4 regions of the Arthrobacter sp. D2-10 genome follow, and region 1 is predicted to be linked to each of the others. Evidence: riboswitches for the same ligand, from Rfam matches in the RefSeq annotation. Region 1 holds a riboswitch; each other region holds the start of a gene.

What was found. A riboswitch is a leader RNA that binds a small molecule or an ion and turns the genes downstream of it on or off. The one in region 1 is predicted to bind S-adenosylmethionine.
Region 2: linked by a shared signal. The riboswitch ahead of M1D74_RS10595 (aminotransferase class V-fold PLP-dependent enzyme) and the one ahead of M1D74_RS01525 (ABC transporter ATP-binding protein) in region 1 are both predicted to bind S-adenosylmethionine.
Region 3: linked by a shared signal. The riboswitch ahead of M1D74_RS14140 (bifunctional o-acetylhomoserine/o-acetylserine sulfhydrylase) and the one ahead of M1D74_RS01525 (ABC transporter ATP-binding protein) in region 1 are both predicted to bind S-adenosylmethionine.
Region 4: linked by a shared signal. The riboswitch ahead of metX (homoserine O-acetyltransferase MetX) and the one ahead of M1D74_RS01525 (ABC transporter ATP-binding protein) in region 1 are both predicted to bind S-adenosylmethionine.

Annotation. Positions count from the first base shown of each region.
Region 1 covers NZ_CP096431.1:291,729-294,905, reverse strand. The annotation lists gene M1D74_RS01530 (hydroxyacid dehydrogenase) at 1-1,011, shown strand, start outside; SAM riboswitch class I at 1,132-1,232, shown strand; gene M1D74_RS01525 (ABC transporter ATP-binding protein) at 1,238-2,074, shown strand; gene M1D74_RS01520 (aliphatic sulfonate ABC transporter substrate-binding protein) at 2,143-3,177, shown strand, end outside.
Region 2 covers NZ_CP096431.1:2,271,203-2,274,379, forward strand. The annotation lists gene hisN (histidinol-phosphatase) at 36-860, shown strand; SAM riboswitch class IV at 918-1,032, shown strand; gene M1D74_RS10595 (aminotransferase class V-fold PLP-dependent enzyme) at 1,076-2,434, shown strand; gene M1D74_RS10600 (class I SAM-dependent methyltransferase) at 2,528-3,177, shown strand, end outside.
Region 3 covers NZ_CP096431.1:3,021,235-3,024,411, forward strand. The annotation lists gene M1D74_RS14135 (hypothetical protein) at 1-869, opposite strand, end outside; gene M1D74_RS14140 (bifunctional o-acetylhomoserine/o-acetylserine sulfhydrylase) at 1,083-2,408, opposite strand; SAM riboswitch class IV at 2,452-2,568, opposite strand; gene M1D74_RS14145 (SDR family NAD(P)-dependent oxidoreductase) at 2,749-3,177, shown strand, end outside.
Region 4 covers NZ_CP096431.1:1,254,170-1,257,346, forward strand. The annotation lists gene M1D74_RS05810 (CPBP family intramembrane glutamic endopeptidase) at 1-219, shown strand, start outside; gene M1D74_RS05815 (VOC family protein) at 296-937, opposite strand; SAM riboswitch class IV at 1,262-1,394, shown strand; gene metX (homoserine O-acetyltransferase MetX) at 1,419-2,555, shown strand; gene M1D74_RS05825 (DUF222 domain-containing protein) at 2,761-3,177, shown strand, end outside.

The DNA.
Region 1 (3,177 bases):
GATTCACGGCGCCTGAGGGGTGCGCTCTTCATGCCCCGCAGCACTGTGAACCGAATTTTTCCAGGCTCAGTCCTGGATGAGCTGGCGGAAGTCGTAGACCTCGTCTCGCGTGAACCGCTCGAGGATTTACGGGACCCAGCGGTTCGAACAATACTTTCGGACATCGACGTACTGATCACAGGCTGGGGAAGCCCGAAGGTCGACGAGGAAGTGCTCAGCACGGCTCCGAAACTCCGCGCCGTTTTCCACACGGCGGGGACGGTGAAGGGAGTGATTAGCCAGGGATGCTGGGAACGTGGCATCGCCATCAGCTCTGCGGCTGCGGTCAATGCAATTCCCGTCGCGGAGTACACCATGGCGATGATCGTCCTGGCCAACAAGCGTGTCCTGCCGCTGGCCGATGCTGTTCGAACCAACCGTGGCCGAGTATCTCCCGAAGAGCTTTTCCCCGGACTCGGCAACTTCGGAAAGCGGGTCGGAATCATCGGGGCCTCACGCATCGGGCGGCAGGTTATCCGTTTGCTCGCCGCCTACGATCTTGAAGTCGCCGTCGCTGACCCTTTCGTCGACAAAGCGGAGGCAGACCAGCTTGGCGTGCAGTTGAAAGAGCTCGACGAACTACTCCCCTGGGCCGACGTGGTATCACTCCACGCGCCATCCATCCCGGAAACACGGGGCATGATCGATCGTCGCCGCATCGGCCTTATGCGGGCCGGCACAACCTTCATCAACACGGCGCGGGGAGAGATCGTAGATCAACAAGCGCTCACCGAGCGGCTTCAGACCGGTGACATCTTCGCCGTTCTCGATGTCACATCGCCGTCCGTGCTGCCAATGGACTCTCCGCTGTACGATTTGCCGAACGTGTTGCTCACTCCCCACATTGCGGGTTCGTTGGGGTCGGAGCTTGCCCGGCTGGCACAGTCCTCCATCGAAGAGTTACGGCGGTTCACGAACGGCGAACCGCTCGAGCACCAGATCAAGACCGACCTCCTGCCCATCACTGCCTAAGGAAAATTAGGGCGGTGGACTGGCCGCTCGAGTACCCTCGGCACGCCCTCGGGACTGGCGGAACGCGTTTTGTTACGACACATGTTGCGCCGAAGGCTCAGAAAGTCGTTTAGTTGAAGCTCACCATCCCGAGCGGCCGAGAGACCTGGATCGTTGACGCCGCAGCAACCCTTACCTGCTATTCGCAGGGGAACGGGTGCTACTGCCAGGAGCGATGGAGTGTTTCATGAGTACCCTTTTGAGTGCACAGCAGCAGGCGTCCCGGAAGACACAACCCGGCGCCGCCGGCAAGCAAGCCCTTCCCCTGACATTCTCCTCACTGGTCCGTTCCTTTGGCAGCGGCAGCGCTGAGCATGTGGTCCTGAGGGACATCAACCTCGAGGTTCGCGCCGGTGAAGTGCTGGCGATTGTCGGAGCGAGCGGCTGCGGAAAATCAACCCTGCTTCGGGCCGCGGCCGGCCTCGACTCACCTACCGGCGGCAAGGTTCTGATCGACGGCACCGCCGTCAACGGGATCGACGACCGCTGCGCCTTCGCCTTCCAGGAACCCCGCCTCCTTCCCTGGCTCTCCCTGCGTGCCAATATCGCAATCGGACTGCCCAAGGGAACCAGCGCCGCAGCCGGCAAGGCAAAAGTCACGGAGCTCCTCGGTCTCGTCGAGCTAGCCGACTTCGCCGGGCACCGCCCCCGTGAGGTCTCGGGCGGCATGGCACAGCGCGCGTCGCTGGCCCGGGCACTCGCACGCAACCCAGGTGTACTGCTGCTCGATGAGCCATTCGGTGCGCTGGACGCACTGACCCGCCTGAAGATGCAGGACCTCCTGCTCGATATCCACCGCGCGCAGCCCACAACGGTCCTGCTCGTCACGCACGACGTCGACGAAGCCCTCCAGCTTGCCGACCGCATCATCGTGCTCGGCAAATCAGCGGACCCGGCTCACCCCGGAGCATCCGTCACCGAGGTGCTCACCGTGCCGGGCGAGCGCCCCCGCGACCGCAATTCGGCTGAGCTCGGTCGAATGCGGAGCTCACTGCTCGCCACTCTCGGCGTCAAAGGCCACTAGCGCACCCACCACTTGTTCCGCCGTCGTGCCCGTCCGCGCGATGGCTGCCGTCCATGCAAAGGAAAATCATGATCCGCACCCGCTCACCCTTCACCCGCCGTGCCGTCGTCTCCGTAGCGCTCGCCGCAAGCAGCGCTTTCGCACTGACCGGCTGCCTCGCCGGCGAGAACGCCGCCTCCACCGAAGAGGCGGGATCCGGTGAATCGGCCACCGAACTGAACATCGACTTCGCCACCTACAACCCGCTGAGCCTGGTCATCAAGGACCAGGGCTGGCTGGAAGCCGAGCTGGAAGACGAAGGCGTAACCGTCAACTGGATCCAGTCCGCCGGATCCAACAAGGCCAACGAAGCGCTGCGCGCAGGAGCGGTCGACGTCGGCTCCACCGCCGGATCCGCTGCCCTCCTCGCCCGGTCCAACGGCTCGCCCATCAAGACCATCGACATCTACTCGCAGCCGGAGTGGTCGGCAATGGTGACCGTCGAGGGTACCGGCATCGAGAGCCTTGAGGACCTCCGGGGCAAGTCGATCGCAGCCACGAAGGGCACTGACCCCTACTTCTTCCTGATCCAGTCCCTTGAGTCCGCGGGCATCGACCCCTCCGAGGTCACCGTGCAGAACCTGCAGCACGCCGACGGCTGGGCTGCCCTGAACAACGGTTCGGTCGACGCGTGGGCCGGACTTGATCCGATCATGGCATCGGCCGAGCAGGAGGGCGCTGAGCTCTTCTTCCGCAACATCGACTTCAACACCTACGGATTCCTCAACGCCAACGAGGAGTTCCTGACCGAAAGCCCCGAGCTGGCTCAGACCGTGGTAAACGCGTACGAGAAGGCCCGTCAGTGGGCCAAGGAAAACCCCGAGGAGACGGCGGAGATCCTCGCCGAGGTCGCCGGCATCGACGTCGAACTTGCCAAGGCCGTGATCATCGAGCGCACCAACCTCGACGTCGATCCTGCTCCGGGCGAGGCGCAGCGTGCAGTCCTCGAGAAGGTTGGCCCGAACTTCGTCGAGACCGGCGACGTCTCCTCGCAGGAGCAGATCGATGAAGCCCTCGAGACCCTCTTCGATGACTCCTACGTCTCCAACGCCGACCCCGAAGCG
Region 2 (3,177 bases), 1.6 Mb from region 1:
GCATCTGGAAGCCCTGACCATATAGGTTGAAGGGTATGAACCTCCAGAGCTACAACGATGACCTCCGCCTTGCCCATGTGATGGCCGACTCCGTGGACGACCAGACCATGTCGAGGTTCAAGGCACAGGATCTGGCGGTTGAAACCAAGCCTGACTTCACTCCGGTCACGGATGCCGACAAGTCGGCCGAAGAAGCTATCCGCGGACAATTGTCGCGAGCCCGCCCCCGCGACGCCGTTCTCGGTGAGGAATTCGGAAGCAGCGGCGCCGGCTCCCGGCGATGGATCATCGACCCGATCGACGGCACCAAGAACTTCGTCCGAGGGGTTCCGGTGTGGGCCACCCTCATCGCCCTCGTTGATGAGGGTCGTCCGGTTGTCGGCGTCGTCAGCGCTCCTGCCCTGGGCAAGCGCTGGTGGGCGGCGACCGGAACCGGTGCGTTCATGGGCAAGTCGCTTGCCGCGGCAACCCGCCTGCGGGTTTCGAGCGTTTCCCGGCTGGAGGACGCCTCCCTCTCCTATTCCAGCCTCACCGGGTGGAAGGAACGCGGGAACTTAGACGAGTTTATGTCGCTCACCGACTCGGTCTGGCGTACCCGCGCTTATGGCGACTTCTGGTCGTACTGTCTGGTCGCGGAGGGTGCAGTGGACATCGCATGCGAACCGGAATTGAATCTGTACGACATGGCTGCGTTGGTGCCCATTGTTACGGAGGCCGGCGGGCGGTTCACATCACTCGAAGGTGCTGACGGCCCCTTCGGCGGGAACGCACTGGCTACCAACAGCATTCTGCACAACGATGTGCTGAAGATGCTCAACCCCTCGCTGGACGATCTCCTGCAGAAAGGCGCCGGCGCCTGACAACGCCGCGTAACAAAATCCGCATCTTATTCGGGACTGCCCTATTCTGAACTACTAGGTCACGAGTGCCAGCGCTAAACCCCGGTTTGCTGGCCGGCAACCCTCCTTCCGCGGTGGGGTGCCCCGGGTGACGACCAGGCCGTCCAGAAAATTGGTTCGGCAAGCGCGGGGCCAACCTCGGTGGAGCCCCATGAGAATTTGTGGGGTAAATTCCTGTGACCAATGCACTTCTCGAAGACGTTGATGGGCTGACCACTGCACCACTTGCTGCAGTTCTCGGCGCAGAACTGCAGGCACCGGTGATTGACGGCGCGACGGTTCGCTACGTCAACCTGGATTACGCAGCATCTACGCCCGCGCTTCAGTCGGTAAATGACTATGTGCAGCGCGTTCTTCCCTACTACGCGAGCGTTCATCGGGGTGCCGGATACGCTTCGCAGATTTCAACGTCTCTGTATGAGAACGCTCGGAGAACGGTCAGGACCTTCGTCGGTGGCCGAGAAGACGACGCGGTCATCTTCACCCGCAACACCACGGATTCCCTCAATCTCCTGGCGGGCTGCGTACCGGTGGACGGGGAGGTTCTTTACCTCGACCTGGAACACCACGCCAACCTCCTCCCCTGGTTCGACCGCCCTCACCGCGGAATCGTCGCAGCAGAGACCATCGAAGGAACGCTGACTGCGTTGGAGGAAGAACTGGAGTCCGGCCGTGTGAGTCTCCTCGCCGTGACGGGCGCCTCGAACGTCACCGGGGAGATCCTACCGATCGACCGGCTCGCCCGTGTGGCGCATGAGCACGGGGCGCGCATCGTCGTCGACGCCGCCCAGTTGGCCCCGCACCGGCGGCTGGACCTGGTCAGGGATGGCATCGACTACGTCGTTTTCTCCGGTCACAAGCTGTACGCCCCTTTCGGAGCCGGTGTGCTGGTTGGGAGGCCTGACTGGCTCGACGCCGGGACGCCGCACCTCGCCGGTGGCGGAGCTGTGAAAACGGTGAAGGTTGATTCGGTGGCCTGGACAACCGGCCCAGCCCGGCATGAGGGCGGCTCCCCGAATGTCCTCGGCGCGGCAGCGCTCGCGCATGCGACAGAAGTCCTCGCGGCTCTCGATGCGGATGAATGGCTCGCGCACGAGTCGGCTCTCCGGAACGCTCTGATTGAAGGGCTTGCCGCCCTGTCCGGCGTGACGGTGCACCGTATCTTCTCGGACAGCACCGATGCGATAGGAGTGGTGAACTTCTCAGTTCACGGTTACGACGCCGGCCTCGTCGCCGCATATCTTTCCGCTGAGCATGGCGTGGGGCTTCGCGACGGGAAGTTCTGCGCGCACCCGTTGCTGAAGCGTCTCGGCCTGCCCTCCGGATCACTCCGCGCCAGCTTCGGCCTGGGCTCCCGGCACGACGACGTCGACAGGCTGCTTGCAGGCCTCGCTACGCTGATCAGGAACGGGTTGGGAACGGACTACGTGGTTGACGCCGGACGCTGGGTGCCTGCAGTGGAGACACGGGCCTTCCCCGACTGGGCTCCACATACGCCCGGAACGGCCGGGGCTGCCCCCTGCACCACCGACTGACATTCGCGAGCGGGACCGGGACTGCCGACGGATGATTTAATTGACGGGTTCTGTAGCCGTCCGGCTGTACCCGTCAATCCAGGAGTTGCCGTCATGGGCGTTGGAGGTCCGCGCCTCGCCGCGCACCGCCGTCGTGAGATGGCGCGGGGCTACCTGCAGGACAGTGAACGCTATGACCGTGTCCGTCCCGGCTACCCTGCTGCATCCGTGGATTGGTTGGTGCCGGCGGGGACACAACGCGTCGCAGACGTCGGCGCGGGAACCGGTAAGTTCACACGGGAGCTGGCGCTGCGCTGCCCGGACGTGACCGCAGTCGATCCCTCTGACGACATGCTTTCAATCCTCGCCCAGCACCTTCCCGATGTCAGAAGGATTCAGGGCACTGCGGAGGCGACCGGACTCGATACCGCGAGCGTCGACCTTGTCACCATCGCGCAGGCGTGGCACTGGTGCGATCCTGTTGCCGCGAGCGCCGAGTCTGCGCGCATCCTCATCCCGGGTGGTAGTTTCGCTCTGGTCTGGAACCAGCTGGATGTGAGCATGCCCTGGGTGCACCGGCTCTCGAGGATCATGCACGCTGGCGATGTCTTCAAACCCAGCTATCGCCCTGCCCTCGGCCCCGGATTCTCGGTACCGGAATCGAAGGTAGTCGGCTGGGCGCAGTCCATTCGGGTTCCGGACATCGTGGAACTCGGCCGGTCCCGCAGCTATTACCAGAACGCTTCTCCCGGTGTCCGTGCGAA
Region 3 (3,177 bases), 880 kb from region 1:
CCGAACAAAACAGTAGAGGTTTGCCCGTTTGTGATCGTGAACGCAGGCGCTTCCACAACGTGGTGCTCAATACCGGCCGCTGCTATCGGAGCGTGGCGGCTGTCGAAAGCTACCTTCACCGGACCATGCGCAGGAGATTTAGCAACTGCAGGCTTTTCTCTTGTTCCACCGGACACCGCACCATTTGCGCTGCCCGAGGAGCTGGCATCCGATTCTGAACCAGCGACCCCATCGGGATCAGTGAAGGTGTTGTTGTGGTGATCCGCGCCTGGATCGGAAGGAGCAGCCCCAGCCGGTGCATCGATGTCAACGACGGGTGCAGGCTCGGGAGCCGTGGGCGCGATCGGATCAACTACAGGATCGACAACCTCCACCACCGGATCAATCACTTCGATGATGGGATCAACTACTTCGAGCACCGGGTCAACCGCGTCGATGACGGGGTTGACGACGTCCAGCACGGGTTCAATAACCTCGCCCACCGGAGTGAGCACCGGAGACAGCGCTGTGTCGGCAGTTTCCAATAAGGGTTGCGTGACGGAGGTGACGGTATCAGCAGGTAAAACGTTGTTGACCACCGGCACCTGAGACAGCGTCGAATCGACCACACCGGTAACCGGTGCGACTAAACGAACAGCACTCACGCCGCCATCGAGATCAGAAACTTTACCGACGACACCAGAAGGCGCCTCCGATGGAGCGACAACTTCCTCAACAACGGAGGTGACGGACCCCAGGAGGCCCTGCTGCCCGCCGTCGTCAGCGTTAGCAACAGTAGCGGAGAGGGCCAGAAGACCTAGTGCGCTGAGGCCGCCGATCAGCGAGGCCCGCGCAGCAACAGCAACAGATCGACCGAATCGCCTGTTCATCCGTTACCACCCCCTAGAGTCCCCACTGCTCAACTCTTAGCAAAACACGCTTCTCAGGTGGGCGCAAACCTTTTTGCATACTTTCTTGGTTCCCACAGCTGAACGCGGCGTGCTCATCGCCAAGTCTCGCTGGTCCTCAGCTTTGGAATCGGACCAGCGAGACGAATGGTGCAGCCTCGTCACCTGTTGCGGGTCACCCCAGCAACCGAAGCACTAAGCTCCTGTCGATGCCTTCGCAGCGCGGAAGCCTGTCTCGAGATCCGCCAGGATGTCGTCGATGTGCTCCAGTCCCACCGAGAGCCGGACCAGTCCGGGAGTCACCCCGGCAACGGCCTGCTGCTCCGGCGAAAGCTGGCTGTGCGTGGTGGATGCGGGGTGGATCACCAGGGACCGGACGTCCCCGATGTTCGCGACGTGTGAATGCAGCTCGAGCGCATCCACGAAACGCTTTCCAGCCTCAGCACCGCCCGCCAGGTTGAAGGAAACGATGGCGCCGGTCCCCTTAGGACCGTACTTACGGCCGCGCTCATACCAGGGGCTTGACGGGAGGCCCGCGTAGGCGACGGATTCGACGTCGTCCCTTTCCTCCAACCAGCGGGCAACCTTCTCGGCGTTGGAGACGTGGCGTTCCACGCGCAGGCTCAGTGTCTCCAGACCCTGCGCAATGAGGAAGGCGTTGAAGGGCGAGACCGCTGAGCCCAGGTCACGCAGGAGCTGGACGCGTGCCTTCAGGATGTAGGACAGGTTGGCGCCGAGGGCGCCGCCCTCCCCGAGATCCCGACCGTAAACCAGCCCATTATAGGTGGGGTCCGGGGTATTGAAGCCTGGGAAGCGCTCAGGGTCCTTGCTGAAGTCGAACTTGCCGGAGTCCACAATCACACCCGCGATTGCCGCGCCGTGGCCGCCGAGGTACTTGGTGGCGGAATGAACCACGATGTCCGCGCCCCACTCCAGCGGGCGGATCAGGTACGGCGTCGCGAGGGTGTTGTCGACGATCAGCGGTACCCCTGCCTCATGAGCAGTGCGGGAGACGCCTTCAATGTCGAGGACGTCCTGACGCGGGTTGGACACAACTTCGGCGAAGAAGAGCTTAGTGTTCGGCTGCACGGCATCACGCCACTGGTCGAGGTTGTCAGGATCGTCGACGAACGTGACCGAGATACCGAACTTCTTCAGGGTGTGCGCGAACAGGTTGTAGGTGCCGCCGTAAAGGCTAGGGCTGGCGACGATGTGGTCACCGGATTCGGCGATGTTCAGGATTGCGAAGGTCTCGGCCGCCTGGCCGGAGCTGAGCAGGAGGGCAGCCAGGCCACCCTCGAGACTTGCTATCCGTTGCTCCACCGCGTCCTGGGTCGGGTTGCCGATGCGCGTGTAAATGGGCGCCAGTTCGGCCAGGGCGAAGCGGTTCGCCGCGCTCTCGGCGCTCGGGAACACGAAGGACGTGGTCTGGTAGATAGGCAGTGCACGGGCACCGGTGGCGGCGTCGGGCTCCTGCCCGATGTGAATCTGGCGTGTTTCGAAGGACCATCCGTTGGACATTCAAGGCTCCTGTGATCTGGGCCCGGCATGCTCAAAGCACCACGGGCCGCGCTTGCCGTCCGGCCCTTCGCCGAACAGCCAGGTCCTCACCCGGGGCACCCCGCCGCGGAAGGAGGGTTGCCGGCCAGCAAGCCGGGGCTCGATGCTGGCACTCATGACCTGAGCCCAGTGTAGGCAAGCCGGCTGCCCTGAGTGCCAACATGACGAAGATCTACGGATCGAGCGAAGCGTCGCCCGAGATGAGATTCCCGATCTTCGGTTGCTGTCATAACTGATTGGGCGAGGGCAGGACACTCGTGCCGCCGGCAGAACCCGTCATCTCAACTAAGCGCGGAGGACCATGGTAAGGATTTTGATCACCGGTTCGGCCGGAGGACTGGGGCTCAACGCCGCCCGGGAACTGATACACCGCGATCATGAAGTGGTGCTGCATGCGAGGGAGGAATCCCGGTTCGCGGATCTGGTGGAGGTCCGTGGGATGGCGGTGGGCGCAGTCTTCGGGAATCTGGCGGACCTGCAGGAAACCATTCAGGTAGCGGAGCAGGCAGATCACCTTGGGCCGTTCGACGCCATCATCCATAACGCCGGCGTCTACAGCGGCCGTGACGTATTTGCCGTGAACACGGTCGCACCGTACGTGCTGACCGCGAGCATGCAGAAGCCACGGAGAATTATCTACCTGAGCAGCGGGATGCATCAGTCCGGCTCCACGAATCTGGCGTCGGTTGACTGGTCACATGCTGACAAGCGGCCGGGTTCCTACTCAGAC
Region 4 (3,177 bases), 960 kb from region 1:
GCTGCGATTGTCGTGACCTCGGCACTACTGCGTGGGAGCTATCACCTGTATCAGGGAATCGGACCGTTTATCGGCAACGTGATCATGGGGCTGATCTTCGGCTACGCCTACACCCGTGCCAAGCGGGTGATGCCGCTCGTGGTGGCGCATGCCCTGCTCGACATCGCCGGTTTTGTGGGTTTCGCGTTGTTTGGCTCGGCCATCGGGATCGGGAACTGATCGAAACTGTTTCATGGCGGAAACAAGTGTGGCCCCGGCTCTGACGAGCCGGGGCCACAGCCGTTTATTGGCGACGCTAGATTTGGACTGCGCCCTTCGGAGTCTCGAAGGTGACCGACATAATCCCGGGAGTGCCGTTGGGAGCGATCCACTCCACGTCCACGTCATCGAGCGGGTGGCTTACGGGAGTGCCAAGCCATTCTGTGACACGCGCTGCAGAGCCTGCGATAGTCAGGGCGCTGAGCCGCACGGATGCGGGCCGGGCCTGGGAGGGGTGGAGGGACTGCGTGCCGTCGTCCCAGCGGATCATGTACGGAACCTGCGGATCAGCGATGAGGCCCTTGATGCCGATCTGCTGCCAGGTCAGCTCCTGGCCATCGGGGAATTTGCGGTTGCCGGGAACCGCGCTGCGGCCCAGACGCTCCTCGAAGGGGGCGAGGTCGTCAACGGCGACGCACCAGCCCATCCATCCGCCGCCCGCTTCCGACCTCGCGCGTACGGCCTGGCCGAAGGGCGCCTTGTCCGAGGCGGGGTGGTCGAGTACCTCCACAACCTCAAGGTACTGACCATTGACGAGAGGAAAAATCATGTTGCGGGTACCGAATCGTGGGTGGACGCCACCCTTCACGAATTCGATGCCCAGAGCGTCGGAAATCCGCTCCGCAGTGGCAGTCAGACCGTCGGGTTCGCAGGCATAAGACACATGATCCAGGCGCATGGCCCCATTTTGGCACTTTGTGATGGACGCCTCGACTTAGGGTTGCCTAAGTCACAATGAGAGGACTTGAAGGTCCAAGTAAAACCCAAGGTCGGCCACGCATAGTTGAGTCACACAGGGAGGCCGGTTCCGAGACCGCCGGATCTTCCTGCCGGGACACCCAATGGGTGTTCCCCTTGGGTGGGGCCGCCGTTACCCATAGACGAGACGGCCCCACTCAAGCACTGCGTCCGCGCCGGCTCTGAGCGCCCCGACGCAACCGTCTGTTTCACCGCGAGTCACAATAGTTGCCGTTTCCTGCCCTCTTCGGGTTCTCTTGTATGAGGTCACGAGTGACAGTGCGGTGGGTTCTGCCCGCCGGCGGCCCCGGCTTGCTGTCCGGCAACCCTCCTTCGCGGTGGGGTGCCCCGGGTGACGACCAGGCCCTGCATGTGGCGTGCAGGAGCAAGCGCGAGCTCTGAAGGCGGCAGGATTGACAGGCATCACCACGGTTGAACCGCATCCCCAGGTAACAAAGGTGGAGGGCGTCGTCGTCCAACGGCTTTCCGTCGGTCCCTTGACGCTGGAAACGGGCGGTCACTTGCCCGACGTCGTACTCGCGTATGAGACGTGGGGCACCCTCAACGCTGATGCCTCCAATGCCGTGCTCGTCGAGCATGCGCTCACCGGCAGTTCCCACGTAGCCCGTGGGGGATCAACGGAAGACGGGTGGTGGGACGGACTGGTGGGACCGGGCCGCACCATCGACACCGACCGCTACTTCGTGGTCTCCATCAACATGCTCGGCGGTTGTTACGGGTCGACTGGACCTGCATCGCTTGATCCGGAGGGCAGGCCGTGGGGTTCGCGGTTTCCCTTCGTCACCATCCGCGATTCAGTGCGTGCCGAGGCGTTGCTTGCCGATCTGCTCGGGATCAGCACCTGGCATTCCGTGCTTGGCGGCTCGATGGGAGGAGCCCGGGCTCTCGAATGGGCGGTCACCCATCCCGAGAGAGTACGGAATTGCGCCGTCATCGCCTGCGGTGCGGCGAGCACAGCGGAGCAGATTGCCTTTGCGCAGGCGCAGGTTCAGGCCATCAGGCTGGATCCACGGTTTGCCGGCGGAGATTACTACGGATCTGCGGGTCCGGAGACGGGCTTGGGGCTGGCACGGCGAATCGCGCATATCACCTACCGTTCAGAGGCGGAGCTTGGCCATCGGTTCGGACGGGCTGCGCAGGGGCTTGAGGAGCCGTTCGGGGCAGCCTTGCCGCACGAACGGGGGCGTTACCAGGTTGAGAGTTACCTCGATCATCAGGCGGATAAGCTGGTTCGCCGGTTCGATGCCAACAGTTATGTGGTCCTCACCGAAGCGCTGATGAGCCATGACGTTGCCCGTGACCGTGGCAGCCTGACAACAGCCCTGGCGGACACGAAAGCGAAATTCTTCATCGCTGCGGTTGATTCGGACCGTCTCTACTGGCCGGCCCAGTCCTTCGAGCTGGCGTCTGCACTGCCGGGTAATGTGGCTGTCCATACCATTACCTCTCCTATTGGCCATGACGCATTCCTCACGGAGATCGGCCAGCTGGAACCCGCCCTGCACGCGGCCTTCTACGACGACGACGGCGCTGCTTAGCCCCGAAGGTTGGGTGGCCTTCTGTTCGGGCTGGCTCCATTCGGTAGTTAGAGCAACGCAGGAGCAACGGGAGTAGATGCTTCAAACGTGCTGCGAGGACCTGAACAGATCATCCTCGTCCGCTGTTGGGAAATGCCGGCAGGATGATCATCAGCCTCCGAGTCCGGATCCGAAATTGTCGGTGGTGGATGATTGAGTGTTTTGTATGGAGTTGGGGAGCGCGGAGGTTGGTGGGGACGCCTATGAGGCGGCTCTTGATGAGATGTATGCCGAGGCGTCTCGGGATTGGTCGGAGGATGATTTTGAAGCCGCCTTCGGCTGGGAGATCGACGGGCTGAACGAATCCGGCATCGATACGCACGCCCGTGCTGTGGTGGAGGAAGCTTCCCCGTATGAGTTGATGTCGCGGTTGACGGAAGCAACGTCCCCGCACGCACGGCGGTCGCAAAGGTCCGGGCAACCGGGTGCGATGACTCGGTCGCGGGCACTGAGCGACATTCTTGACATGCTGCGGGCTGCGGACCGGTTGGCTTCTTGGGTAGCAGCCCGGCGGGCCTGCCTGGTGGCGGATGTGTTCCATGGGGTGCACCGGGAGGAGGGCACCCGGACCGCAAGCTTGGAT